DNA from 4 places in the Paenibacillus polygoni genome. Region 3 is predicted to be linked to each of the others. Evidence: riboswitches for the same ligand, from Rfam matches in the RefSeq annotation. Region 3 holds a riboswitch; each other region holds the start of a gene.
The links. A riboswitch is a leader RNA that binds a small molecule or an ion and turns the genes downstream of it on or off. The one in region 3 is predicted to bind cyclic di-AMP.
Positions count from the first base shown of each region.

Region 1: another riboswitch for cyclic di-AMP. It lies ahead of QPK24_RS05470 (hypothetical protein); the one in region 3 lies ahead of QPK24_RS00505 (C40 family peptidase).
Region 2: another riboswitch for cyclic di-AMP. It lies ahead of QPK24_RS17095 (C40 family peptidase); the one in region 3 lies ahead of QPK24_RS00505 (C40 family peptidase).
Region 4: another riboswitch for cyclic di-AMP. It lies ahead of QPK24_RS10165 (C40 family peptidase); the one in region 3 lies ahead of QPK24_RS00505 (C40 family peptidase).

Region 1 is NZ_CP127162.1:1,139,595-1,147,026, reverse strand. Features, by position in the region: gene QPK24_RS05480 (Crp/Fnr family transcriptional regulator) at 1-354, shown strand, start outside; gene QPK24_RS05475 (HAD family hydrolase) at 498-1,169, opposite strand; gene QPK24_RS05470 (hypothetical protein) at 1,372-1,785, opposite strand; cyclic di-AMP (ydaO/yuaA leader) riboswitch at 1,932-2,134, opposite strand; cyclic di-AMP (ydaO/yuaA leader) riboswitch at 2,195-2,415, opposite strand; gene QPK24_RS05465 (glutathione peroxidase) at 2,781-3,272, shown strand; tRNA gene QPK24_RS05460 (tRNA-Leu) at 3,324-3,406, opposite strand; gene QPK24_RS05455 (urease accessory protein UreF) at 3,737-4,459, shown strand; gene QPK24_RS05450 (hypothetical protein) at 4,682-5,305, shown strand; gene urtE (urea ABC transporter ATP-binding subunit UrtE) at 5,390-6,085, opposite strand; gene urtD (urea ABC transporter ATP-binding protein UrtD) at 6,063-6,881, opposite strand; gene urtC (urea ABC transporter permease subunit UrtC) at 6,835-7,432, opposite strand, start outside.
Region 2 is NZ_CP127162.1:3,557,452-3,564,883, forward strand. Features, by position in the region: gene QPK24_RS17075 (ATP-dependent DNA helicase) at 1-1,113, opposite strand, end outside; gene QPK24_RS17080 (GNAT family N-acetyltransferase) at 1,318-2,289, shown strand; gene modA (molybdate ABC transporter substrate-binding protein) at 2,684-3,535, shown strand; gene modB (molybdate ABC transporter permease subunit) at 3,548-4,213, shown strand; cyclic di-AMP (ydaO/yuaA leader) riboswitch at 4,573-4,706, shown strand; gene QPK24_RS17095 (C40 family peptidase) at 4,711-5,568, shown strand; gene QPK24_RS17100 (cell wall hydrolase) at 5,990-6,661, opposite strand; gene QPK24_RS17105 (cell wall hydrolase) at 6,830-7,432, opposite strand, start outside.
Region 3 is NZ_CP127162.1:105,768-113,199, reverse strand. Features, by position in the region: gene QPK24_RS00515 (M1 family metallopeptidase) at 1-1,118, shown strand, start outside; gene QPK24_RS00510 (hypothetical protein) at 1,129-1,959, shown strand; cyclic di-AMP (ydaO/yuaA leader) riboswitch at 2,207-2,346, shown strand; gene QPK24_RS00505 (C40 family peptidase) at 2,350-2,817, shown strand; gene QPK24_RS00500 (GNAT family N-acetyltransferase) at 2,984-3,490, shown strand; gene QPK24_RS00495 (c-type cytochrome) at 3,600-3,965, shown strand; gene QPK24_RS00490 (4a-hydroxytetrahydrobiopterin dehydratase) at 4,022-4,318, opposite strand; gene QPK24_RS00485 (hypothetical protein) at 4,527-4,820, opposite strand; gene motA (flagellar motor stator protein MotA) at 4,968-5,768, shown strand; gene QPK24_RS00475 (flagellar motor protein MotB) at 5,755-6,549, shown strand; gene rluF (23S rRNA pseudouridine(2604) synthase RluF) at 6,608-7,309, opposite strand; gene QPK24_RS00465 (ATP-binding protein) at 7,354-7,432, opposite strand, start outside.
Region 4 is NZ_CP127162.1:2,113,649-2,121,080, reverse strand. Features, by position in the region: gene QPK24_RS10175 (DUF7507 domain-containing protein) at 1-934, shown strand, start outside; gene QPK24_RS10170 (DUF11 domain-containing protein) at 931-2,646, shown strand; cyclic di-AMP (ydaO/yuaA leader) riboswitch at 2,934-3,074, shown strand; gene QPK24_RS10165 (C40 family peptidase) at 3,079-3,540, shown strand; gene glgD (glucose-1-phosphate adenylyltransferase subunit GlgD) at 3,635-4,735, opposite strand; gene QPK24_RS10155 (glucose-1-phosphate adenylyltransferase) at 4,761-5,915, opposite strand; gene QPK24_RS10150 (cation:proton antiporter regulatory subunit) at 6,357-6,572, shown strand; gene QPK24_RS10145 (PAS domain-containing protein) at 6,645-7,432, opposite strand, start outside.

The DNA.
Region 1 (7,432 bases), 1.0 Mb from region 3:
GAAATAATCGGAGATAATCCAAGCTTTCTGCTACGATTACTCAAGTCTATTGCACAGAAGTTTAGGACAAAGACCAATTTCACTACATTCCTTGTTCTTTATCCTGTAGAAGTGAGGTTTGCCAGCTATTTATTATCTATTTCTACGGATAGCATGGGTAATTTATTTCGGGAGGAAATGAAGAATTCAAGCTTAATCGAAATAGCGGATACTATTGGTACAAGTTACAGACATTTAAACCGAGTAATTCAGAAATTGTGTAATCAACAAATTATTGAAAGAATTGATGGTACCGTACATATCAAAAACATTAATAAACTTCGTAAATTAGCAAAAGACAATATTTATGAATAAACGGTAATAAGATGAAAACCTTGTAAATGGAAATTTTCGATAGGTGAAACCCCGAGATAGGATTCGCCTTTTTACACTGTCTACTATTCGGGGTCCATTCTGCCAGGCATATTATTTTTCTGTTCCTTTTTCCCAATTCAGTGTTATAGGAGCAGTCCTATTAATTCATCTAAACCGGATATTGTACAATCCGGCAGATCATCTGCGCCTTTAGAGGGTTGATATCTTCCATACCCTTGTAAAATACGGATGGTTTTCATCCCGAGTAATTTAGCAGGAACAATATCGTTATCAATCCGATCCCCAATCATTATTGCTTCCGAAGGAGCACATCCTGCCTTTTCCAAAGCATATTCATACAGTCTAACGTCCGGTTTAGCTAGTCCTTGCTCTGCAGAACAAGCAATAACATCAACATAAGAACTAAAACCATATTGATGAAGCCGTTCAGCCGTACCTGGACTTTGGTTCGCAATAATGCCAATCCGGTAATGTTCTCCAAGCTGAGCAAGAATTTTTTTAGCTTCTGGGTAGGGAGTCTCCAGTTCTTTACGATATTTCAGCCTAGGCCGAATATAAGCCCGGTCCTCTTCCTTCTCAATCAACTGAGAGATCGCATACTGCATGGGAGAGTCAATAAAATTAGAGTAGCTTTCAATAAACTTCTCCCTCACATCCTGAATCGTAATGGAATAACCTCGATCTGCAGCACGCTCAACAAACTGATTCATAATATGGTCCACCGGTATCCATTCATCGACAAGCGTGTCCCCTACATCAAAAAAAAGCCACTTTACGTCAGACCACATTCCCATCTCTTGTCTCAACCTTTCAAGTTACAATGATCTTCCATATAAAAAAGACCCATGATGATCATGAGTCTCACACTACGTATATCTTATCTGACCATTATAGCAATGCAAGATTTGTTCCGCAATCATAGCAAGGATACCTGCCCTGCTACATCAATAGATGTAAAACAAATTCTTTATTTATCATTTCAGGACGAAAAACATTCTAATTAACAGCAGCTCGTTCTTCGTTCAACAAGAATCCGACTTCACCCTTGATAGTGAAAACGATATGATTCGCTCCCATCCCCCGGTATACACCGCGCGGATGATTCTGTTGAGTAATAATCGTTATTGGTTTTTGTGTCCATGGTCTGCATATTTGCAGAAAGCGACAGGTTAAATTCATGCTGTTCTCAAACAAAAATATCCGTCCTACGGTTGCATCGGGCAGTGCCCATTTATGAGCAAACGCAGTATCCATACGGATAATATGCTGCACTCCAAGCTTTCTAACCTTTTTTTCTTCCTGTTCGCTATTCGTGAGAACCGCAAAGGACAATTTTTTGTACATAAGTAATCTTATAAAATTTCGAGCTGCTTCATTAGGTGCAGTAACCAGAATGATTTCATTATTCATTGTGTAAGCCTCCCTATGATTGAAAAGACAACAAAAAAAAGAACACCATTTACATCATGAAGGCATGCCGGCGCTCTCCCACCCAAATAGGAAAATAAGGAATCACGAAAATTCCCAATTCTCCTCTTAGGTGCTCACGGTTCTGCTGCCTCTCCCTATATACGCTTACGAGGTTAGCTGCCGGATTCGGACAAGAGAGAGTTGCCCTATTCCCGGCCTGACGACCCGGAAATTCACCCCTTGGAATAAACAATCTTCCGAATGTTCATTCCCGTTTGGTTCCCCCGTTTTTATCAAAGACCCACCTAAAAATTAATAGATGAATCTAAAAATTCAGCGTAGAAAACAATAAAAAACCACAGAGGGTTAGCGCCCCTGCGGTCGATAAACGATCACAAGATTCATCATTCCTCTCTCAAGTTATTAGCTTACGAGGTTAGCTGTCGGATTCGGACGATGAGAGTCGCCCTTCCTTACACACCCGAATGAAACTGTCATTCGACGAATAAAGATTCACCCCAACAAAGTTCCTAGAACCAGCTCTTACACCGATCCAAGCAGCCCTGCTATCATTGGTTCCCCCGTTTTTCGTTTGAATACATCAAGACGAAAATTCAGCAAGCATAGTAATGAGAATTTCTATTGTTTTATAAAATGTAACTCGTCTTTCTTTGTGCTCAAGATTTACGATATGAATCATACACCCGAAGCAGAACGGTGTAAAGGTATTCTAGAGCTCAATTCCGTCAATATTACGTCATATTCATCTAAATTCTATTAAAAAACAAAACAATAAGGCTTCCATTTCCTCTAATCTCTATGTAGCTAAGGATTACATGCATTTTGTTTAAATCTTAAAAAGACAAGGTATATGGTTGACTCACATTGGTTAACTCCCTTTATTAATTGTTTAAAATTTAATTGTAGAAAATATTGTAAACGGCTTGTCTATTCTCTTATAATAAGAAGAAAAAGATGAGGCGGTGGGTTAATCAATGTCCATTTATGATTACCATGTTAATACCATAAAAGGTCAAGAACTTCATATGTCAGCTTATAAAGGTAAAGTGATGCTTATCGTGAATACCGCCAGCAAATGCGGATTATCACCGCAGTTCAAAGGGCTGCAAGAACTTTATGATAAATTCAATCAACAGTCTTTCGAAATACTCGGTTTTCCAAGTAATCAATTCGCAAATCAAGAACCAGGGACAAGTGATGATATCGCTGAATTTTGCCAGATGAATTACGGTGTCAGTTTCCCTATGTTTGAGAAAGTAAATGTAAACGGAGAAGATGCTCATCCCCTTTTCAAATATTTAACGACTAAGGCACCTGGCATTCTAGGATCGAAAGCGATCAAATGGAACTTCACTAAATTTCTTATAGATCAAGAAGGCCACATTGTAAAAAGATACAGTCCACAGACAACCCCGGACAAAATTGAAGCGGATATCGCAAAGCTCTTATCACACCAAGGGATATAAGAACAAAAAAAGAGACCTTGAAGTTATAACTTCAAGGTCTCTTCTGTCTGATGCGGTCGAGAGGACTCGAACCTCCACGGGTATACACCCACTACCCCCTCAAGATAGCGTGTCTGCCATTCCACCACGACCGCGCATCTTGTTCAGCAACATTTTCGTGCCAACAAAATATATTATACACATAAACCTATATCATGTAAAGACAAAAACATAAAAATTTTTTTTACATCACAAAAACATAAAACAAGGAACTAAACATTCCCTTTACGTCAAATTTACGTTAATTTACATAACATATAATAATAAAAGAAGAGATTTATATTGACTTTTATGGTTTTTATATGTCAAAATAGGTATCAAATACAGCGGAAAACTTAAAAACATAACACACATATAACACACTTATCGATCTCTTCTTTTTATCAAATTCCATCATCACCACAATCCACAGGGAGGCGAACGGAATGAACCGAGGAAATAAGCTGCTCGATTACGTAAAATTGCTTGATTCCTCACTTCAGGTAGGAGGATTTTCACACTCCTTTGGACTTAAATCAAAGATCGAGACAGGAATGATCCATACTTCGCAGGATTTCGAGACATTCATGCGCCATGAACTTTACCCTAATCTCATCCGAATCGAAGGTATGGCCATCAAAGGAACATACACCGCTGCTGCCAATCAAGACTACCAAAGAATTGCTCTTATCGATAAGACCCTACATGGTCAGCACTCCCCTGCTGCAGAACAACCGAATTCATCAAGAACAACGGGAAAACGACTTATCAAGTTATCCAAAGCATTACATCCATGGATGGACTTTTCTCCACTCGAAAAAGCCGCCGAACAATACGGGGCTGTCATCTCTTTACCTATCGTACATGCTTGGATTAATTACGAAATCGGCGTCCCCCTCATAAATGCCGTATCCAGCTATCTTCACGCTGCCAAGAATGTGTGCTTCCTTCACGCAAGACAACTCCTTTTTATTAAACCAAATGAACTTGAACAATTACACAAAACATTAGGAGAACATTTAGATCAAGAATGGAACAAATTAGATTTGTCTGACTCCTCTGTATTTCTCCCTTCTCGTTTCACCGTACAACCATTTCTTCCTAACTTCCCTTTTCCCGAAGAAGGAACTAAGGCATTCAGAGCCCCATCAAGACTCTCCTCGTATTAAGTAGCCCCCCTTCCCTAAAACACGCCGATTATCCATCCCGGCGTGTTTTTCATCATTAATCGACGACATTGTCGGAAAAGAAAGACGTATGTAAGTTATTTATCATTGTTAGATGACGTAAAAACGTATATAATATAGCTATACTTTTATAGAAATACAAAGAAGAAACTCCTTCTTTATTGTTTTTTCAAGAACGAAATATTTAATAGGGAGAGACGGCCATTGTCTGAAGCAAACCCGCTTACACTCGAAGATTCCTACAATCAATTTCGTTCTGCGACCGTAATAATTAATGAAGAAGGACTCATTTCTTCATACAATCAAACATGGCTCACCAAAATTTCTGAGCTGCTTCCCCATCCTGCAGAGAGCTATTTAAAGATGAATTATTACAGGATCCTTAATGAAATTCCAGGAACCTGCATACACAACATACAACTCATTATTCTTCATCTGAAGAACGTATTGGAACGACATACACCTAGTTATGCCTGCGAAATAAGCACGCTTACAGATCAAGGCTACACATGGTTTCAGTTAGAAGCTTCCCCCTACAAAACTTCTCTTCAGCCCGATTTTGTCGGTCTCGCCATTTCATATTATGACATCACCCCCTTTAAAACACTGGAAACCCACCTTAACCACGCTTCTTCCCAGATCAAAACCCTTCGGGGCATGCTTCCCATATGCGCTGTATGTAAACGAATTCGAGACGAAGAGGATGAATGGAATCCTGTTGAGAGCTTTGTAGAAAGAAATACACACGCCGAGTTCACACATGATATTTGTCCTGATTGCATAAGAAGAGTGTACCCTCAGTATTCTCATTTTCTAGACGAAGCCTAAAGAAGCAGCTCCCCTTTGTTCATCCGAACATAGGAGAGCTGCTTAAAGAAACACGGAGCCAGCACTTACTTAGGCAACCCTCCGTTAAACCGTCAGATAATGTTCGAAGCTCGCAAGTCCAAGTTCTTCCGGTTCCCCCTGCATGGCAATAGCGCCTTTATCCATTACATAGATATAATCTGCCACACTGCGAACGAATTCTTCGCTTTGTTCCACAAGTAAGATGGCTGTATCCCCCTGATTCTTGATCTGAATAATAACATCGCGAATATCATCTACAATGGATGGCTGAATCCCTTCTGTCGGTTCATCAAGCAATAATAATCGCGGCTTTGCAGCAAGCGCTCTCGCGAAGGCAAGTTGCTGCTGTTGACCCCCGCTCAGATCGCCGCCCTGTCTATCCATCATCGTCTTCAGCACAGGGAACATTCCCAGTACATCTGCCGGAATTTCCTTCGCTCCCTTAGGAGCCGTTTCAAGTCCAAGCAGCAGATTTTCTCTGACACTCATCTGCGGAAAGACATCTCTTCCCTGAGGGACATAGCCAATTCCAACCCGAGCACGTTTGGCCGAATCCCACTTTGTCACTTCTTTTCCATCCCAATGAATACTACCACTGCGAACCTTTAATATACCCATTAGTGTTCGCAACAGTGTTGATTTACCTACTCCATTTCGGCCCATTAAACAAACAACCTGACCAGGTTTTATATCAAGATGTACCTGACGAAGCACCATACTCTCCCCGTACCCCGACTCAACCCCCTTCAGCAGCAGCATCTTCCTTCCTCCTTTTACCTAAATACACTTCAGCAACTACTGGATTCCGCTGAACCTCCTGCATCGTCCCTTCGGTAAGCAGTGTTCCTTCATGCATCACAGTGACCTTCTGCGCATACTGTCTAACAAATTCCATATCATGCTCTACCACAACTACCGATCGCTCTTTCGCAATCTCAGTTAACAGCACACCCGTCTTGTTTGTCTCTTCATCTGTCATTCCTGCAACAGGTTCATCAAGCAATAGCACCTCAGGGTTTTGAAGTAAAAGCATTCCAATCTCAAGCCACTGCTTTTCTCCATGGGACAAAGAACCGGCCATAAGATTCAAACGATGACCAAGGCCAATCTGTTCTACCACTTCTTTCATTTCATTCGTCAGACCATCCCCTCGCCGTTTACGCAGTGCGGAAAACACATTTTTGTTAGGATTCTGTGCGATCTCTAAATTCTCATGTACAGTCAGCCCGCCAAATACAGAAGGCGCTTGAAACTTACGGCCGATACCGAGTCTTGCGACCTGATGTTCTTTCTTAGAAATAAGATCTGTCCCATCCGGAAGAAGAACCTGGCCTGATACAGGTTTGGTTTTTCCGCAAATCACATCAAGCATCGTTGTTTTCCCTGCTCCATTTGGACCAATTAAGAAATGAAGTTCTCGCTGTTTCAAGGATAAATTCATATTACGCACCGCTACAAATCCAGAGAAAGAAACCGTGATACCATGAACCGCGAGCACGATTTTTTCGTTAGGATGTTGCTTGCTTATGCTTACGTTTACGGACGGACTGGCCATCTGGCACACCTCCTTTTCGCACCCGCATACCAGTTACACTGTGATATACACCAATAAGACCTTTAGGCATGAACAATACGATAGCTACAAACAGACCCCCCATAACAAAAAGCCATCCCTCTGGATACGCTTCGCTAATCCCTGTTTTTGCAGCGTTCAGCACTACAGCCCCGATCATAGCTCCAACCAGGGTTCCCCGGCCCCCAAGCGCAACCCATAACACCATTTCAATAGAGGGGACAATCCCCATCATTGAAGGAGAGATAATACCAACCTGAAGGACAAACAACATCCCCGCAAGTCCGGCAAGCGCACCAGACAAGGTAAATGCCATTGTTTTGTACCACGCAGGATCATATCCGAGAAATCGAACTCTGTTCTCACCATCTCTGGCAGCTTCGAGCACTTGACCAAACCTGCTGCGTACAACTCTTTTGCAGAGCACATAAGACAAGACTAGAATCAGAAGCGTTACATAATAAAGGATAATGGTTGTTGATGGACGATGAAGCTCCATTCCAAAAATGTGATGGTATCCGGTTAACCCATTG
Region 2 (7,432 bases), 1.5 Mb from region 3:
ATGCTCTTCGACAATACGCAGTTTATATTCATCTAGTGTATGAAGTCCGCTTTCAAATACAAGCTCTTCATCAATCGCTTCGATCGTACTTTTCCAGCGATTCAGTTCACTAAGCAGTTTATCATCGATGCGGACACGTTTTCGGTCGGAACCAGGTATGGCTGTACTTTGTTCTGCAACCAGTTCAAAGACCAGCTGGCTCTGATCAATCGAATCCTCAATTCGCAGTGCGAGTGTCTCCCGAACCTCTCCATCTAATAGCCGAGTAACAATCTCTTCATAAGCACTATGTTTCAGCTTATAACTAAGAGCATGCTGTGCAGCCGATTCAAGTAAATGTCCCTCGTCGAATACAACCGAACTATGCTCAGGAAGCAGCGGAAGCTGACCTTCTCTTTTTCTTCCTTCATAAGTCCATACATGCTCCATGTAATAATCGTGGGAACAGATAATAATGTCTGTCGCCTTGCGGTAATAATCACGAGACAGCGTCATGCCGCAGCGATGTCTTTTATCACATACAAAACAGTCCTGAAAAGTATCCCAGTTGATCTTATTCCACTGTTCATCATTTAGATTCGGGTATTCCTTACGATCTCCATAGGGGTAAAAAGACTGCATCGTGCCCGGTGAATGGACAAAATCAGGAAGTGTTTCATATACGTCTTCAATGACAGCTGCATCTTCATCCTGAAGACGAACACTGTCTATTTTTTTGAGACAGAGGTATTGATCCGGAGATTTTCCAAGTCTTGCATCGATCTGTAAGTCCAAATAACGGGCAAGCTTAGCAATATCCCCTTCTTGCTTAACAAGCTGCTCAATGAGCGACTCATCTGCACAGGCAATGACTGCTGGTTTTCGTGTATACCTTGCATAGTTAACTGCATACAGCAGATACACAAGTGTTTTCCCTGTGCCTACTCCTGCTTCAGCAAAAATTGTTTTCTTATTCGCATAGGCTCTTTCCAGTTGGTAAGCCATAAATATTTGTTCATCACGGATATCAAATCCATGTTCAGGTAGTACATCATAAAAAACGTCCGCTACCCAGTCGCCGACCTGCTTGACGAAGGGTTCTGACGGATCATAGGAGAAAGGATATCGCTCCATGGTTACGCCTCCAACACTATCAAATTCTTATTAGGCAAACTCCAATTATCTCATGAATAAAAACATTTAGCAACCTCTCCTTTCTTGCCAAATCTATCTGATCTCAGTCCTTCCTTATGCATAAAAAAACGATGGTAACGCCATTCTACATTTATGAGAATTATCAGATTCCACCTTTTTATTAAAAGAAATGAGGTGTATATCATGACTTCCTGGATTATTCGTTCCGAACTCCCGTCTGATTTCCATGCGATTGCGGAACTGCACGCCCTGGCTTTTGCCTATAACTTTGGAATGGGAGAAGCTGCTCTTGTCAGTGCCCTTCGTACACGGAAAAATTTCGATTCCGAACTCTCCCTTGTCTGCCTAAAGAACGATCGATTCATCGGTCATATTCTGTTCACCCCGCAAGAAGTACAAATAGAAGGAAACAAGGTGAAAAATCTAATCCTAGCTCCTCTATCCGTTCATCCTGAATATCAAAAACAGGGTGTTGGCTCTGCTTTAATTACCGAAGGATTACACCGCGCTCAGCAGAAAGGATATGAATTATCCACAGTACTGGGCCACCCGCATTTCTATAGCCGATTTGGCTTTAGAAGCAACGCATGGATGGATGAACAAGTGAAAATCCCGCTCGAAACGATCTTTGTAACGGAAACCAAGCCCTTCCTCCGGGAGCGGCGTGTAGAGTCCAGCGATCTTCCTATACTATATGAGATGTGGGAAACCAATTACGGCCTATCTTCTTTTTCAATCCTCCCGGGACATTCACTCCTTGACTGGATCAGCCCGTCTAACAAAGTACGTGCATCTTCCATTCTAATCGGTGAAGAACTAGCAGGTTATATCCGCTATCGCGAGAGAGAACCTAATTCTATTATTATGTTACTTGCACGTGACAGAGAAGCTTTTGTCTACATTACATCCTATTTAAAAGAGAAGCTAAATCCGCTTCAAAACACCCACCTGCTTCTTCCCATATGTTCTATATCTCCGCTTCTTAAGCAGCTGGATTGGGTTTATGATATCACACAGAAAACATATGCCGAATACATGGTCTTCATACTAGATGGACTGTCACGTCCCAGTTTACTTTCCTATTTTAAAGACATTCATAATGGGACGAAAACTAGAGGATATCTAATCTGGCCAACTGAATTTGATCTTTGTTAAAACAGCGTGTATAGAATTGATGGATTCTTTTTGACAGACAAAAAAACCGGTTAATAGAGCCCGACTTTTTTTAAAGCTTCTATATATAGCATATTTACGTTCTGAGCATATAGCCCATTTACATTCTCAGCATAATCTTCCCTGTCTGCGAAAGATCATACCCAGAAATCATATGAAGCTCATGACGAAATACATCTGAACGAAAGATATCAAGCACGGTTTGAATGAGTGCCGTATTCTCGGGTTGATCCAGGAAGACCAGTTTATAACGTTCTTTAATAAGCGGAATAAATTCAACCCTAGCTTTGAAATCGATTTCGTATTGTCATCTCATCTATTCATAATATAATTAATTATATTTAAATATAATCAATGATAATGTTAGGATGATATGATGATCAAAATGACTAAGGTTAGTTATGTTTGTTTATGTTTCCTCTTCATGATGCTTCTAACCGCATGCGGTAGCACAGGTAGTACACCGGGCTCTACTTCTACATCTACAAAGCAACAATCGCAGCAATCTACTTCAGAGTTATCCTCTACACAGGCTGAGGTCACTGAGCTCACCATTTCAGCTGCAGCAAGCTTAACGGATGCGCTGGAAGAGTTACGGCCGATCTTTGAGGCGAATTATCCGGAAATCCAGCTTACTTTTAATTTTGGAAGTTCCGGCGCACTGCAGCAGCAAATAGAACAAGGTGCTCCCGCCGATCTCTTTCTATCCGCTGCGGAAAAGAATATGCAGACTCTGATTCAAAACCATCAGATCCTGGAAGGTTACTCTGAAACGTTGTTAACAAACGAACTTGTGCTAGTGTCCGCCAATAACAGAGAGTTTGATATAACATCTGAAGCGGATCTAACGAATTCGGAAGTAAAAGTTGTAGCCATCGGTATTCCAGAGAGTGTTCCTGCTGGGAGTTATGCTAAAGAAGCATTAGAAAAACTGGGCTTATACGATAAACTGCTTCCGAAGATTATACAGGCTAAAGATGTGCGTCAAGTAGTACAGTATGTTGAGACAGGTAACGCTGACGCAGGTTTCGTATATAAAACAGATGCTGTTCTATCTAAAGTCAATATTGTACATACGGTTGATTCAGAGCTTTATGCACCCATCCATTATCCAGTGGGTATTATTCAAGCAAGTAAACACATCAAGGAGGCCAAAATATTCTATGAATTCCTTACATCCGATGAGGCCAAGACCCTATTTCAGAAATATGGGTTTAAAGGTCTTTAGATAGAAATGCCTATGATTGATTGGAATTTATTCTGGGCACCCGTCCGATTGTCACTAATGATCGCATTGCTATCAAGCATGGTAACGATCATTGTAGGAAGCTTACTCGCAAAATGGATGTCTAGAAAAACATTCCGCGGAAAGCTAATTCTTGAAACTGCGTTCATGCTGCCCATTGTACTGCCTCCTACCGTTGTTGGATTTTTGTTACTTGTTCTTTTTGGCAGAAACAGCTTTGTGGGTACAATAATAGAGCGCATATTTGATGCTCCTCTGCTATTCACATGGTGGGCAGCCGTTATTGCTTCAATTGTTGTATCTTTCCCCCTTGTCTATCAAACGATGAAAGTGGGATTTTCGTCTGTTGATAGAGAGCTTGAAGCAGCCGGCCGTTCCATCGGTGCAAATGAATGGCAAGTCTTTCGCTATATTACACTTCCTCTTGTATGGCCTTCTCTTATGACCGCCTATATACTTGGATTCGCTCGGTCGCTGGGGGAATTTGGGGCTACACTCATGATTGCAGGCAATATCCCAGGAAAAACGCAGACTGTACCCACTGCTATATATATCGCTGTAGACAGTGGGAATACAACCATGGCATGGGTATGGACCGTCTCTATTATTGTTATTTCTTTCCTCCTTTTACTAATAACAGGCCGTACTAAAACGACATAAAATGATAACAGCTTTGTAATGATCAGCCCAACAACCCGTGATTTCTAAAAATACGGGTTGTTTTTTTGTTATAATCTTACCAACGAACTAGAAAATAAAGGGTATTATATGAAATAATAGATAAATATTTTGTAACAAAAATAAGAAAATTAATAATTTTGGTTACAATATTGTAACCAAAATTATTATTTCAATTCTTTCGAATAGTGATAAACTACCCCCTTTAAAGGAACTTAACCTATCTCCATAAGTATATAACTAAATATTCTGCCAAGTTTTAGTGTGCAAAATATGAATCAATGGTTACAACATTGTAACATTTGATGCTTTTTTTATTATATATTAGTTACAGTTGATTAATATTAATAAAGCCGAATCTACTAATTGGTACGGGGGACGATTTACATACTTGGGGTGAATGGATGATGAAGATCCTAGAGTACCTTCTACTCAAACCCGTCAACTAACCTCGGAGGCTAATGGAGGAATAAATAAGAATGAAGAAATTTGGTAAATGTATGTTATTAACTACTCTGCTTGGAGCAGGCTTAGTATTTGGGAATTCACAAGTGGATGCATCTTCTTCAAGTTCAAATAGTGTCAATGTACAGCTTAATGATAGTCTTGTTAATTTCGAAGATGCATCTCCTTTTTTAGATAATAATGCTAGAACGCAAGTTCCATTGCGTAAACTTGCAGAAGAAATGAATTATACCGTAAGTTCCTCTAAATCAGGATCTACTACAACGGTTACTATTAAAAAAAATGGAACTACAATTAAAATCAAAACAGGTTCCACAACAGCAACAGTTAATGGAAAAAGTGTAAGTCTTGATACTCAAGTATTTATTCGCGACAGCCGTACATACGTTCCACTTCGTTTTGTATCCGAAGCTATGGGTAGTGACGTTGTTTGGAAAAAAAGCTATTCTCTTGTTATGGTAAGTACTACAGGTAAAACATACAGCCCGATTCTTGTAGGGAATGATCATGTAAAAGGAACGAGCATTGTTCAAGAAGCTACCAAATATATAGGTACACCTTATGTATATGGAGGTTCTACTCCAAGCGGATTTGACTGCTCTGGTTTCGTGAAATATGTTTTCGAGAAACACAACGTATCCCTTCCGCGTACAGCTGCTTCCATGTATAACACCGGAACTTCTGTATCAAAGAGTAATCTGAAACAAGGCGATCTTGTTTTCTTTAATACAACAGGTACTGTCTCTCATGTCGGCATCTACGTTGGAAACAATAGTTTCATTTCTGCCACTACTTCCAGTGGTATTAAAATCGACAGCCTGAGTAACACTTACTGGGGTCCTAAATATGTAGGAGCAAGAAGTGTACTTTAATATAAGATTAGAATGATAAGAAGACATTCACTCCGCGTGTTGGAGTTGAATGTCTTCTTTGTCTTAGAAGTTTCTTACGGTGACTTCGGGTTGTACCCTGCTTTCGCTTCCAGCACATTGATTTGAAGGTGTGGAGATATGGGAGTATATTGTTCCTTTGGGGTGTAGTAATGTCCTACAGTGCCGCCTGAGGGCTCAGAACCAGGGTTTATTGTTATCTAATCATTTGCGATCACTACCTCTCATGATATGCGCTATATACAGTCAAAAAAAGGTACGGTCCCTCAATTACTTTTGAGGAGCCGTACCTTTTCTTTATGAGAGATCTTTATCAGGCATCTTTATGAGAACTCTTCATTAGAGGTCTTTATTAGTGACACTCTTTTAGAAGAATTCATTATTTCATCTCTAAACTGAATCCCTATTTTGTGAATACATGATTTCCTATTGTTTTTATAATAGGTCGTGCTTTACTCCAAGCCGATGTGGCAATCTTCGGATTGTAATAATAGAGCGCTCCCCCTGTTGGATCTTCCCCATTCAGCGCACGCTTTGCTGCTATATAGGCAGAGGAATTCGGAGTAAGGTTATACTGACCGTCATCCACCGCAGTAAACTGTCTAGGATGAAGGATAACATCTTTTATGGAACTCGGGAACTGATTAGACTGCACCCGGTTCAGGATTACAGCAGCTACTGCCACCTGTCCTATTAATGATTCTCCCCTTGCTTCCCCATTTACAGCTTTAGCCAAAGCATTCAGTGTAGCTCCTGAGGCAGGCGCCTTAGCCTTCAAAGCAGCTATCGTTCGCTTACCTGCCTTTCCATCGACAGCAAGACCACTCCGCTTCTGGAAGCTTTGAACAGCCTTCTCTGTCTGTGATCCATAGTATCCGGTTACTCCAGCAGATAAGTAGCCTAGCGTTCTGAGTCTCTCTTGCAGGTCTACCACTTCAGCGTGCTGAGTTCCTTTTTGAAGAAGCATTGCACTGGCCGGGGAAGCGGCTCCTACTGTACCTATTGCGATCGATCCGCTTAAAAGTAACCCTGCTGCGAATGTTTTCCATTTTTTGTTATGATTTAATTTGTTCATATATCCTATGACAACCTCCAGATTCATGATGTAAGTGTAATTGCGGGATCTGGCTTTGCCGATCCTGAAAAAAAAGCCGGGAGAAAGGGAATTTTCCTGCTTTCTCCCGGCGAAGTGTTATTTAAGTACCATCATTCTTACAAATTCAATATTTATTTTGTAAAAGATTTATTTTGTGAAAACATGATTACCAAGTCTTTGTGTAACGGGCCTAGAACTCATCCAAGAAGAGGAAGTGTACTTCGGATTATAGAAGTATAGAGCACCTTTAGAAGGATCATATCCTGTCAAAGCTCTGCGAGCTGCCTCATAGGCACCCGCTGTCGGCACACTTAGTTTGCCGTCCGCCGCAGGTGCAAATTGTCCTTTTTGAAAAATCACGTTCGTAATAGCATTCGGAAATGCCGAGTTCTGAACACGATTAAGAATGACAGCACCTACTGCAACTTGTCCAGTAAATGATTCTCCTCCGGCTTCATCTTGAATAATACCTGCCAGATGTTTTAACACTTTATTATTAATCGGCGCTTTGGCTTTCAGTTTGGCTTCTGTCTTGGGACCAACCTTTCCATCGATAGCTAAGTTGTTCACCCTCTGGAATTTCTTCACAGCTGCAACCGTTTTGTCACCATAGTAACCACTGATACCAGCCCAGAAATAATTTATTTTATTCAGTCTTTCTTGGACCTCAACTACTTTGGAACTTCTACTACCCTTCTGTAGTGTCGCAGCACTAGCCGTTGTTGATGCACCCAGTATAGAAAGAGCACA
Region 3 (7,432 bases):
CTGATGATGTTCATGACTTTGCTTGGGCCGCTTCCCCCGATTTTGTCGTTGTAGAAGAACCGTTCTCTGCACCGAATGTACCTGGAGTCCGAATTAAGCTTTTTCTAGACCCTGCTCATGCTGATCTTAAAGACCGCTACCTGTATGCAGCAAAATCGGCTTTATCCAATTTTAGCAAATGGTACGGAAAATACCCGTACTCCACATTATCCATCGTTGTGCCTCCCAAAGCAGGAAATGGAGCCGGCGGGATGGAGTATCCTACCTTGGTTACCGCTTTCGGCGCAGATGAAACATCGCCTGGTTATGAGCTGGAGCGCACTGTCATTCATGAGATTGGACATCAATACTTCTATGGCATGATTGCAAGTAATGAATTTGAAGAAGCTTGGCTTGACGAGGCCTTTACTTCCTATGCTGAGGAACGCTTAATGGAACAAGAATATGGGCTTTCATCCCACATCCCTTTGCAGTCTGGTTATATTACTTCTCCTGCCTCCCTCACGCAGGAAGCATGGAAATATGATTCACAGCAGCATTATGCAGAAAATGTATACACCCGCGGCAAACTCGTCTTGCGAGCCATTGAGCAGCAAATCGGCATCAAAAAAATGGACAAAGTCATGTCTGCCTATGCTGCCAAGTACCGTTTTAAACATCCAACGACGAAAGATTTTCAGACCGTACTCGAACAAGTTACCCGCAAATCTTGGGCTGCTTTCTTCGATCAGTATGTATACAGCAACATGATGGCTGACTTTGCTGTAGACTCGGTCCAGGTGAAGGATCAAAGCACAGAAACGGAACCAAACTACATCTCAACTGTAAAATTGAGTAAGAGAGCTGGAGACTACACCGGAATCCCAGTAGTGTTTGCCTTTAAAGACGGTCATATGATTCGCAAAGAGTGGGACGGCAAAGATGCGAATGTTATCTACAATCTAACGTATAAAGAACCTATAGAATGGGTCATGGTAGACCCTTCCTACTCGATCGCCATTGAAAACAAACATATTAATAATTATATGAGAGCTGAAGTAGAAGAAGAAATACAGACTCGGTTTAACATCAGTATTACGAAACTGATTGAAACCCTGCTTGGAAGTCTGTCATGGTGAGGTGGAGTCGATGAAAGTATATATATCAGAAGGATTCAAATCTATGAGAGAGCATTATTTTGTTGTATTGTTTCTTTTTATATACCAGCTGGTCTGGGGAATGTTTCTTTATAAGATTGTTTCTTCTGCTGTGGTGCCGCTGTTGATGCGCTATCCCGATCCTCCGCCTCACGAGCTTAGTAAGGTGCTGTTTTGGATGGAGGGTCAGCTTAGTTTATCGGTAAGCCCGTTAGTTCATCAGTACGCCTGGCTGCTAATCCTTATGTTCCTCATTCGAATGCTGATGACCCCGCTTATTCGAGCAGGTTTACTTCACAGTCTGCATGAACAAGGGAATTCAGCAAAAGGTCTGGCTTTCTTTCAAGGCATTAAGAAACATTGGAGAAAAACATCTCTTCTCTATTTTATAGAGATCATCCTATTACTCATCCCTGCTTACTGGATTGTTCCAGTTATTCTTCCGAATCTTATTACAGCTATTTATAATCTGCCTGTACTTACTAAAATCATTCCTTACCTTCTCTTGTGGATGATCTACGGCTATATAGTAAAGCAGCTGCTGCTTTACTGCCAGATTGGCCTCATTGGAAAACGCAGCGGCTCTGTATCGATATGGATCTGTATCCGTTATGCCGTTCCTGTCACTTTGGTCTCCCTTTTGCTCGGCTTCATTACGCTAGCCATATTTGGTTCATTCACAGCTGTCTCCTTAATTTGGACGGGACTTCTAGCTCTGATTCTACAGCAATCCTATCATCTCATTCGGTCCATTATGAATGTGTGGAAAATCAGTTCTCATTTTAGTCTGTGGAATTCAAAAACCAGCTCTAATCACTCCTAAAGTTAGCACGAACTACTTCTTACCAAAAGATAAGCCTGGCTCATTATCGTATGAGTCAGGCTTATTTTGTATTTTTTCCCTGAAAACGATTGCCAAATTTACACATATTCTGTTACAATAAGCCCAGAACATGTTGTGACAACTTTGTAATCTATTGTAACTAAATTGACCAAGCTTTTATTACATAATCATTTCATTGTTTTTATGAATCGGAAATACATAGTACATACGTCTTCACAGGTACATATCATCAGATACGCCAAATTCCTGGTACCTGGGAAGCGGGGGAACCATATTACGGGTGAATTGATCTCGCAACAGAGTGGTCATAGGGGAACCTTCTACCGAATCCTTAAGCTAACCTCGCAGGCATTGGAAGGAGTTTATTTTTTGAAAAAGACATTAACTGCTGCAGCGCTAAGCCTAGCAATCGCATTATCCATTGGAACAGGGAGTGCATTTGCTGACTCCAAAATGGACAAGGTTATTGAAAGCGTTCAGGGAACAGACTATAAATACGGCGGAACTACTCTTAGTGGTTTTGATTGTTCTGGTTTCACGATGTACGTATTCGAGAAGCTGGGAATTGAACTACCAAGACAATCGGGTTCACAGTTCAATATGGGTACAGAAGTGTCTCGTTCTGATATTAGAACGGGTGATCTTGTATTCTTTAATACCAGCGGTAAAGGGGTATCCCATGTAGGTATTTTTGTTGGGGATGGTAAGTTTGCACATGCTTCTTCCTCTAAAGGCGTGACGATCAGTAAGCTTGACGAAAGCTACTATGCAAAGCGTTATGTAGGTGCAAAGCGAATTATGAGTACTGAACAGTTCGAAACAGCTACTCTAGACTAATATTTCTAATCATTACCCTAATAACTCGGCCTTGACTACTTTTTTTACAAAAAGTAATCAGGTTCGAGTTTTTTTATTTATCCTCTATTCCATATTGCTTGCCTCGCCTCTCTCTTAACCTGTAGAGTGGTAGGAAAGATAAATTTTAGATTAAAGGAGCGATCCTATGACACAAACATCCCCTGTTTTCCGAGTCATGCCCATGACCGAAGAGCAAGCTGCGGAGATTAGTACCTGGGAGTACGAGCCTCCCTATAATATATACGGCTGGCTGCCTTGGGATCAGATGAAAGCTTTAGAGATTGAGTTTGGAGATCCCGTGCTAAGAGCACAGCAATATGTATCTGTAGTACGAGAACAAGAGTTGCCTGCACTATGTGGTTTTGCTCAGCTGTTTCCTATAGAAGGAGTCACTCGGCTTGGCTTTGGTATGCGTCCCTCTTTGTGTGGCAATGGGTACGGTCAGGCCTTTGTGTCTTCTGTTGTACATGAAGCTCAAAAAAGGAATCCAAGCCATGTCATTGACTTGGAAGTGCTCACCTGGAATACGAGAGCCATTCGGGCGTACGAAAAAGCTGGGTTTGTTATTGATGACACATATGAGCGGCTGACTCCTGAAGGTACTCAATTATTTCACTGCATGATTTACAAAAAACATGTCATATCTAGCTGAGTTTACTTATTCTCGCTTTTGTTTAAATATTTACCATAAAATACTATGAACCTGAAGCCGGTTACATTATAATGAAATAAGGAATGTACATAGTAGGAGGACACTACAAATGAAGAAATGGATCATGAGCGGTTTGTTTTTCTTCGCTTGCGCTTTTGCCCTCGTGTTAATGTTTACGGTACCAGGAAGAGAACAAGAGATGGCAGAAGAAGCCGGACCCACTATGCCCGAGGTAACTCTGGATGCTGCAAGTGCTGAGGAAAAAGCTAAAGGAAGCTGTATCTCTTGTCATGGAAATCAGCTTGAAGGAGGCGTTGGTCCTTCCTTGCAAAAGGTTGGCGCTGAATTAAATGCTGAGCAGCTTTATAAGACGATTAGTAAGGGTAAAGGCGGAGGCAAAATGCCTGCTTTTGAAGGACAACTTTCCGACGAAGAAATTGCGAACCTTGCTCTTTGGCTATCCGAGAAAAAGTGAATCAACAAAACACGCCTTATCCTCTCCCTTCTAGGAGACGATAAGGCGTGTTTTCATTACACTTGCATCATTCTGTTGTATGCCTCGTTATATTGCTGAGCCTCTTTAATATCAATAGCAGTGATGCCACCAACGTCCCAGGAAGTAAGTCTTAATGTGACTACTTTATGGTCAATCGTAATGAAAGGGTGATGATTAAACGCTTCGGAGATTAAACCTACTTCATCCACAAAAGCTATGCCTTTCATAAAGTTGGTGAATGTAAATTTGCGAACAATCCACCGACCTTCCTCGTACTCCCAACCTTCGAGTTTATCGAGATGAGCTTCTACTTCCTCTTGCGTAAAGACCATCGTTCAATCTAACCTCCCCTAATCAAAAAACGTATCCAAATCAGCATGCCCGGTGCCTTTGTAGATACTCTAGCTTGTGACTTAAATAGTATGCCCTGCTGCACAAGCCTATCACTGGAAAATAGGAAGCCGTTCGCTTCCCGAACGGCTTTATTCGTGTTCCATCTTATCACGGAAGGAACGTTAAATCCAGTTGTAACCTATTCCTTTAGATGAGGGATACAAAGTCGAGTTCATCATCCCCGATAAGAATATTTAAGCGATGGAGTTCCTGATCATGAATAACAACCCCGCTGCCAACGCTAATCATTTTCTCAGATCCCAACGCGTAGAACAGATCCTCTGCAAGTGCTTCATCTACTTCCAAACGATCTTTTTCTCCGAGTCTCGCCCAGTCTTCTTCCTCCATCTCGAAAAAGATATACCGATCCGGTATTTTTCCAAGAGCCTGTATTAAATCTTGCAAAATATCATTATACTCGCGTCCATGTTTTACACCCATTTGAATGTTCACTCCATTTCCATATCGTAGTTCTATTATACCGAAAATAAACCTTCATAAAAACGAATCACATGTCGATAAATAAAATAAATGAGCCGGATGTCTCAATGAAAGGATTCAGATTAAATCTCACGGACGAGGTGTATCATGGAAATTTCAACTATTATCGGATTAATCTTAGGAATCGTTGCACTTGTATTTGGTATGATCCTGAAGGGAGCGCCAATTATCAACTTGGTAAATAACCCTGCGGCTTACCTTATCATTTTTGGCGGTACCATTGCCACGATATTCATGGCATTTCCCATGTCTGAAGTCAAAAAAATACCGAAGCTGTTCAAGATTGTCTTCACAAAACCAAAACTTATCGAGAAAATTACGCTCATTAGTATGTTTGCCGAATGGGCTTCCATTACTAGACGTGAAGGTCTGCTTGCCTTGGAATCGAAAGTAGAAGAAATCGATGATGATTTCCTTCGCGGCGGTATGCGAATGATTATTGATGGTAATGATCAGGAATTTGTACGCGACGTACTTATGGAAGATATTCATGCAACCGAAGATCGCCATAAAGTAGGTGCTCTTATTTTCTCACAAGCAGGTATGTATGCTCCAACTCTCGGTGTGCTCGGAGCAGTAGTTGGTTTAATAGCAGCTCTGGCTGATCTGAGCGATATGGAAAAGTTGTCTCATGCCATCGCAGCCGCTTTTATCGCTACCTTGCTCGGTATTTTCTCAGGTTATGTGCTGTGGCATCCCATTGCTAACAAACTGAAGCGTATGTCTAAACAGGAAGCAGAGGTCAAACTGATGATGGTGGAAGGTCTCCTTTCCATTCAATCCGGTGTTTCTACCATTGCCATTAATCAAAAATTATCTGTATTTCTGACCCCGCGTGAACGCGCTGAACTTGCTAATAAGGAGGGAGGAACAGGTGAAAAAGAGTAATAAGCGTCACGAAGAACACGAAGAACATGCAGACGAAAGCTGGCTCTTGCCTTATTCAGATCTCATGACACTCTTACTCGCCTTATTCATCACCTTGTTCTCCATGAGTTCCGTAGATGCTAAGAAGTTTGAAGAGATGTCCCAGGCACTTAGCAGTGCTCTTAATGGAGGTACAGGAGTTCTAGAACATTCCTCCTCTTACGATGCTGGCCCTGGTGCGGATCTTGGTAAAAACAAGAGTCCTTCCAGTAATCCAAATACGGCGACAGATGCTGCACTTGCGAAAAAGGAGCAAGAAGACTTAGAAAAATTAAAGAAACAGCTCGACGATTATATTGATAAAAACGGCTTAACTAATCAGCTTGATACGAAGCTCAATCAATCCCAGCTTATGATTACTATCGCGGATAATGCTCTATTTGCATCAGGAGCGGCGGATGTGAAACCAGAGGCAAAAGTGCTTGCCAAAAATATCTCCCGAATGCTTGAACAATTCCCCTCTTATGATGTCATTGTTACCGGACATACAGATAATATGCCTATTAGCAATTACAAGTACACAGATAACTGGGATTTGAGCAGTGACCGTGCGCTGAATTTTTTGAAAATCGTACTTCAGAATTCTAAATTAGACCCTTCTAAATTCACCCCAAGTGGATATGGCGAATACCATCCCGTTGAGTCGAATGCTACGGCAGAAGGACGTGCAAAAAACAGAAGAGTTGAAATCTCCATCATTCGGAAGTATAACGGAGAAACGAAAACAACAAATGTACAATAATTAAAGACTCAAAATAGAAGAAGCTGTGCCCAGAGCACAGCTTCTTCTATTTATAGAATTAAAGCAGACGATAGTTAAGCATACGGCCAAGCTCTGTCTTTTCGTCTGGTGTTAAATCACGCCAAGAACCTTTTTTCAGAGAACCCAGCTGAATATTCATGATTCGAATTCTTTGTAGATGCTGCACTTCATAGCCAAAAGCACTGCACATCCGCCGAATTTGGCGATTCTTTCCTTCTGTCAGTATGATTCGGAAAGTACGTTCTGAGATCCGTGTAACCGTACAAGGAAGAGTTTTCTCCCCGAGAATTTTCACACCAGTAGACATTCCTCTTATGAACGATTCGGTTATCGGCCGATTTACGGTCACAATGTATTCTTTCTCATGTCTGCCTTCGGATCGTAATATCTTGTTTACTATATCTCCGTCATTCGTTAGCAGGATTAATCCTTCAGAGTCTTTATCTAGTCTGCCAATAGGGAATATTCTTTCCTTATGACCCACAAAATCGACGATATTTCCTTCGATATGCTGTTCGGTAGTACTTGTAATTCCAACCGGCTTGTTAAGGGCGATATAGACTGTATTCTTCTTTTCCTTCAAAGGTTTGCCGTCTACCAGTACCTCATCGCCCTCTTCCGCTTGGCTTCCTAAGACTGCAACTATTCCGTTAATCGTTACTCTCCCACTGTCTACAAGCTTATCCGCTTCCCGGCGAGAGCAATATCCGGTTTCACTTATAAATTTATTTATCCGCAATCGGATCACACACCTTATTTTCATATATTTTATTGATTCACTATTTATTTAAACTTACTGTGATTCAAAGCTGGCATCAGAATGGTAACTGTAGTTCCTTGGCCTTGGATACTATCAATTTCC
Region 4 (7,432 bases), 2.0 Mb from region 3:
TATTTTAGCAGCTGAAAGTACTTTTGTACCCGGAAGTGTTACCGTTGATGGAAATTCCCGAATAGACGCAAACCCAGCGGGCGGGATTAATCTAGGCACGATTGCACCAGGGAATGCAGTGACCGTAACTTTTGACGTGAGAGTGAATACGCTGCCAAGTGCTCCTTACACCATTCAAAACCGTTCATCCGTCAGTTTTACCTCAGGTGCTTTTACAGGTGCTTCCTATTCCAACACAGTGAGCATTCCGATCTACCAGCCTATTTTTCAATTACTCAAAACAGCCAACTCCTCAAACGTGACCGTAGGCGATACCGTAACCTATTTCTTAAATTTGACGAACACAGGCAATTTACCGGGAATTGTAACTTTAACGGATGACTTACCTGATGGAGCCGTTTTGGTTCCAAATAGTGTACTCATCAATGGAGTTCCTCAGCCCGGGGTGAATCCGGAAACAGGGATTCCTGTTGGTAATGTAGCTCCCGGATCGAATATCAATATCACCGTAACTTTACAGATCATCGTTGACACGCTTCCAGAATTACAACAACTGATCAATCAAGCATTTGGAACATTTACTTACGCACCCCCAGATGGTCGATTCCTCGGCGGCAATTTCAGTTCTAACCCGCTCGTGATTCCTGTCTCATCACCGAATGTAACGGTTGTAAAGACGACCTCCACAGGAGATGCCGTTGTTGGCGATACCATCACTTATACCGTAGTTATTACCAATAACGGAATCGTAGAAGTTGAGAATGTCGTTATGGTAGACCCCGTACCTGCCGGTACTGAATTTGTATCTGGAAGTGTAATTGTGGATGGAAACGCTAGACCTAACGCCAATCCGAATACTGGGGTTACGGTTGGGACCATTCAGGAGGGAGCTTTCTCAACCATTACATTCCAAGTACAGGTCGTTACGATATGAATTCGCAGGATAGAAGGAATTATGTAGTAAACAATCAATCTTCTGTCCGTTTTGCATCAGGCCGTTTTGAAGGTGTGTCTTATTCCAATATGCTATCTATCCCGCTAACAGGTGCTATTCTGACACTCAATAAAAGTGCCTCTATGGAACAAGTGACACTCGACAGCATCGTTATGTATCAGCTTGAAATAGAGAATACTGGGAATGCCCCTGCAGAAGTTACGCTAATCGATACACTTCCGGAGGGCACCTCCTTTATTCCCAACAGCCTCTTGAAAGATGGTCTTCCTGTGCCAGGCGCCAATCCGCAAGAGGGTCTGCAAATTGGGATCTTGCCGATCAACGAGAAAGTTACGATTCAGTTCCAGATCATTATAAGCAGCATTCCTGATTCTTTAACTCTTACCAACGTGGCCACAGCAAACTATACGTTCCAAGCGATGGATGGTCGTCTCATTACAAAAGAGCTCATCTCTAATCCTGTCACCTTATTCGTATCTCCCTCTCAATTATCCATTTACTATTATGCGAATACGAATCAGACTTTTGAGGGAGATATCATTACTTTTTTTATACAAATCACGAATACAGGAAGAGAAGATATCAGAAATGCCGTAGCTAGCACATTATTGTCGGGTGAGATGACTTTTCTTCCCGGCAGTGTGGTGATTGATGGTCTCCTCGCCCCTGATCTTGATCCATTCGCAGGTATTACAATCCCTATTGTTGTTGCAAACTCAACGACCCAAATATCGTATCAGGTGAGAATAGGGAAAAGGACAACTTCGACTCCTCTTACGAGTGTTGCAACGTTACTTTATATCAATCAGGGAGAAGAAATTACAATTCGTTCAAACCCGGTGTCTATCACGTATTTGTTACCGGTATTAACAATTTCCGTAAAGATAACGCCTGTTCAAGTAACCTATGAGGATACAGTCACATATGAAGTACTTATCCAAAATGAAGGAGAGATTCCCGTAGACGCAGTCTATGACTTACTTCAAGCCCCAGAGCTCAACCTGGTTCCGGATACAGTAAAAGTAAACGGTATTCTACGACCGAAGGTTTCTTTAGCGACGGGACTTCCTTTAGGCACTTTAATTCCACACTCCAGCATATATATCACTTTTGAATCGAAAGTTTCTGTGATCCCTAACTCCATTGTTCCTGCTGAAGAATGGGTTAACCGTTCACGGCTGACTTACACATTTCGAATCAATGATGGAAGGTCGGTTCGACTGACAACGCTAGCTCTTACACCTGTTTTTTTCTATGCCCCGCGCATACTGCTTCATGTTCTCACATCACCGAAATATGTGGAGCCAGGTGACGATATTCTATTTGAGATAACTATTCGGAATTCAGGAAATACAAAAGCAGATTTGTTTCTGCCCTTACCTGCTCCGGGTGTGTCTACGATTCTAAATGGCTCTATTCAGTGGTCTGATCATAAACGCGAGTTAACCGTGCTTGAGATGGAGCAGCAGACCGTGCAAATTACAGATATTCAGCCTGGGGAATTAATCAAATTGATCTACACACTTCATATGCAAGTGTTTCCACTCTTTAGACCTGCGCGGGAACGGGACGAATATGTGTTTTCCGACACGATCCAGGCCCTTTGCACTTATAACTTTAATGACCGTATACACTCCTTTGAAGTGGTATCTAATGTCTATGAAATTGTCTTTACTGAGCACGATGAATAAAAAAATCGAAAGGCCCAGCTGCATTATTTTAAGCAGCTGGGCCTCTTTTCTCGTCTTGTTTCGTAAATTAGTCGGTATTCATATATCTATAATATTTCTGTTAATAAGGGATAAACAACACTCATGTTCACAAAGGTGAAATAAATTCGAGAAAAAGATAACGAAATTAGTAAAATCAGGTTGATAATTCATTCGCCCAATGTTAAAATTCGTTGTAGAGAAAGTAACATTTTCGTAATCATTGTTGTAACTAATTGTTATCATTAACATGAATATACAAGGTGCAATCACGATAACCGCCGAATTCTTACGCACCTAAGAAGCGGGGGACCCGCCTACCATGGGTGAATTGATCTCGAAACAGAGTGATCATAGGGTACCTTCAACCGAATCCTTAGCTAACCTCGCAGGCATTGGAAGGAGTATTACATTTTGAAAAAGAAACTCGCATCAGCAGCATTAGGACTATCATTACTATTCACCGCAGGACTCGGGCACGCTTCCGCTTCTGTACTTTCTACCACAGTAAATAACACAGTTGGTGTTCCTTATAAATACGGCGGTACTACACTCACAGGGTTTGATTGCTCTGGGTTTACTCGTTATGTATACAAAAAATTAGGTGTAACTTTACCTCATAGTTCGAAACAACAATACAAAAAAGGCACTTCAGTGAAGAAATCCGCTCTAACCAAAGGCGATCTTGTATTCTTTAATACAAGCGGTAAAGGCATTTCGCATGTTGGAATATACCTAAGCGATAACAATTTTGTCTCCGCTACCTCATCTAAAGGTATCGCCATTACACCCATTAACAAGGGTTATTGGAGTTCAAAATATTATGGTGCTAAGCGTGTACTTAGTTCATCAGCAGCGAAAAAGGCCGACTTATAGTATACATATAAACTGCCACCACGATTATGAAACTTCAGAATTTCAACATAGGAAAAAAGGTCAGAGAAGTAAGTCTCTGACCTTTTTTCCTGATTTAAATTTGGCTGCTTTTGGCAATGACATAAGGCTGCTTGGCATCACCGATCAGTGTGCAATCTGCCGTTAAATGTACATCTTTATCAAGGATTACATTCTCCAGCACTGTATTCTCCTCAATTACACATTTCTGCATGATGATCGAATTACGAATTTGAGCCCCTTTGTGAACTTTGACTCCTCTAAAAATAATACTGTTCTCGACCTGCCCTCCAATGATACAACCATTTGCAATCAAAGAGTTGCTTACTTCCGCATTCTCGAGAAACCTAGTCGGTGGTTCATATTTGATTTTGGTATGAATTTCATATTGTTTGAACAAACGTTGATATTGTTCTTGATTAAGTAGATCCATACTATTGCGATAATAACTTTCTACCGAGTTAATAACGGTATGGTATCCATCAAAAGCAAAACCAGCAATGTTTAAGTTATGCAAATTATCTTGGATTCCATCACGGAAGAAGTAATCTTGACCATGCGCAATACAATGATCTACTAATTTCAGAAACAATTGTTTTTCCATAATAAAAGCACCGAGATATATATTAGGATGATCACCTTCTTGATGAATTCCCGTAACTTTTACACCGTCCACATCGACCCGTACACAGGACTCATGTTCAGGAAGGATCTCATCTACTTTTTTATAAAGAAGAGTGACATCGGCTTTCTGAGAGATATGAAACTGATACATTTCCCGGTAGTCCATGGAGTAAATATGCTGACTGCCGGTATGAATAATATGGGTACCTTTGGCTCGAAGAAAATAATCACGATTATTATGAAAATGCTGCAGATCGCCTTTGGAACGGTCCGTAGGATCATTCCAGTCTGGCGGAAGTATAAAAAGACCCCCGTGTTTGCGATCTAGGTCCCATGGAGCCCCCTGCCCCAAATGATCCAGCAGCGACCGATACTTCCTACGTACAAACAGCGCGGTATGATGAATGTTAGAATGCATTAAATTGGACAAAACAAAATCGATCAAACGATACCTACCCGCAAAAGGAACGGCAGCACCACAACGAAAATATGTTAATTCATTCATTAACTCGAGCTCTTGATCCAGGTTCACTACACCCATGAGATGTTGCATACTAGGTCACCGTCCTCACTCATATTTAGCTAAGTCCATACGTATGTTGTCGATATGTCTGATCAATTAGTAAAATTTCATCTTCCTGGTCTCCATTACCCCCAACAACAGAGTAATCTTCAATCATCGTTCCTTCGCTTACAATCGCCCGGTGAAGTCTAACATTCTTTCCTATTTTCACTTTAGGCATAATCACTGAATCCGTAACTACACTTCCTTCCCCGATCTCGACCCCATAAAATAATACCGATTTGCTGACTTCCCCTTCAACAATGCAGCCTTCATTCACGATACTGTTACAAACCTTTCCTTTTGTACCAATATAGCCCGCCGGTTCATTCGGATTACGTGAATAGATACGCCACTGCGGATCATTTAAATTCAAGGGAGGATCGTCGCTTAACAGATCCATATTCGCTTCCCATAAGCTCTTAACCGTCCCTACATCTTTCCAGTAACCGCTGAATGGATAAGCATACAGCTTCTTCTCATTCTTGAGAAGAAGTGGAATAATATCATGACCGAAGTCATAGGTAGAATCCGGATCTTGTTCACTCTCAAGAAGATGTTGTCTCAGGACAGACCATCTGAACATGTATACTCCCATGGATGCCAGCGTACTTTTCGGATGTACAGGCTTCTCTTCAAACTCATAAATCTCATAATTGTTTTTTGTATTCAAAATGCCAAACCGGCTTGCTTCATGTAAAGGAACATCAATGACCGAAATCGTGCAATCCGAATTTTGGTTTTTGTGATATTGAAGCATGGCATCATAATTCATCTTATAGATATGGTCACCTGATAAGATCAGTACATGCTCTGGTTCAAATTGATCAACAAAATTTAAATTCCGATAAATTGCATCTGCCGTACCTCTGTACCAGTTATTACTCCCCTCTCTCTCATGAGGTGGAAGAACAAACACGCCTCCATTTCGGCGATTTAAATCCCAATCACTGCCGATCCCCACATACGAATGGAGCACCAAAGGCTCAAACTGTGTTAATACGCCTACCGTATCAATTCCCGAATTCGCACAATTACTCAGCGGAAAATCAATAATGCGGTAAGTACCCCCAAAATAAACAGCAGGCTTAGCTAAAGTCTTCGTCAGCCCTTTCAATCGTTTACCCTGACCTCCGGCCAGTAACATAGCTACCACTTCTTTTTTGTTCATAAAAAAGCCTCCTCAAGATGTAGAATTGTATAACAGCTGCTTAAGTGAGTAGAAATAAGCAAATAACAAATTGAAGATGCCTGTGACTGGACATTAGAAGGTTAAACGCCTGTAGAGTAGAGGTAACACCATGGAGGTTGGTCTTAGAAGATGGTTATTAGGGAGGTGAAAACTTATAAAGGGTGTTTCGGAAGAAAAAAATCTCTATGTTGTTAATTTATGTATACACAGTTCTATTTCATTATAATCATCAAAATTCCTTCCTAAAAAGCAGTGTTAACATAATTTTCATTAAAAACCTGAAACACGGTCTAGGAAAGTCTACAATTATGTACCTATTCCTTCTTTTCGTCTTGCATTCGAAGGCACCTGATAGTACAATACGGCTTTGAGTGTGAATCACAGAAAATTGAATTATAGCTTAGAAAGGGGATTATTCCCATGGAACTTCTCAAATCCACTTTGCCCGGTGTAGGTATGAAGTATCAACTGGAAACCAAATCAGGTTCTAATTTCATTATCGTTCACCATGAAGATGGACGTCGTGAAATTTACTGTACTGATCCAGAAGATCAGGAGAACATCCGATGCATCGCTGAGTTAGAGGATGAGGAGTGTATGTTGCTCTCTAGTATTATAGGCGGTTGGAACGAATAATAAAAAAAGAAATGGACAGTCCCATCTTTTCTCTACCCGAGAACAAGATCAAGACTGTCCTTTTTAATTTGTTCATAAAGCATCCAGCTCCAGTAAAAATTGAAAGGTAGCTCCCTTCCCTTCATCACTACTGACGCTGATTGTGCCTCCCATAACTTCAACCAACCGTTTTGAAATGGCTAGTCCAAGACCGGTTCCACCGTATTTTCGATTAATGGAAGTATCTAACTGCGAGAATGATTGAAACAATTCATTCTGTTTATGAAGTGGAATTCCAATACCGGTATCTTGAATTTGAAATACGAGGAGTTTTCGATTCGCCAGATGCGTGTTCATCTGTTCAATTTGTATAACCACTTCTCCATCATTCGTAAATTTAATCCCATTACTAATTAAGTTAATTAAGATTTGCTTGATCTTCGTTTCATCACCTAAAAAGGTTTCTGGGATATTCTCGTCATAATTTTGTATAAGTCGAATCCCTTTTTCTTCTGCTGAAGCGATAAATAAATCATGCACCTCATGAAGTGCTTCAATTAAGGAGAATGGCTCGTGAACCACTTCTATTTTTCCGGCTTCGATCTTACTAAAATCAAGCAGTTCTCCAAACATTTGCATGAGTGTGTTGCTGCTGTTCGCAATAATCTCTGTATATGACTTTTGCTCCTCATCGAGATCTGTATCCATTAATAATGAAGTCATCCCCACGATCCCGTTCATCGGCGTCCGCAGTTCGTGACTCATCATCGCAAGAAATTCTGATTTGGCCCGGTCTGCATGAATCGCTTCTTCTTTTGCCTTCATAATCTCTTTAATTGAGGTAATATCTCTAATCACAACGACTGCACCTTTACGTTCAC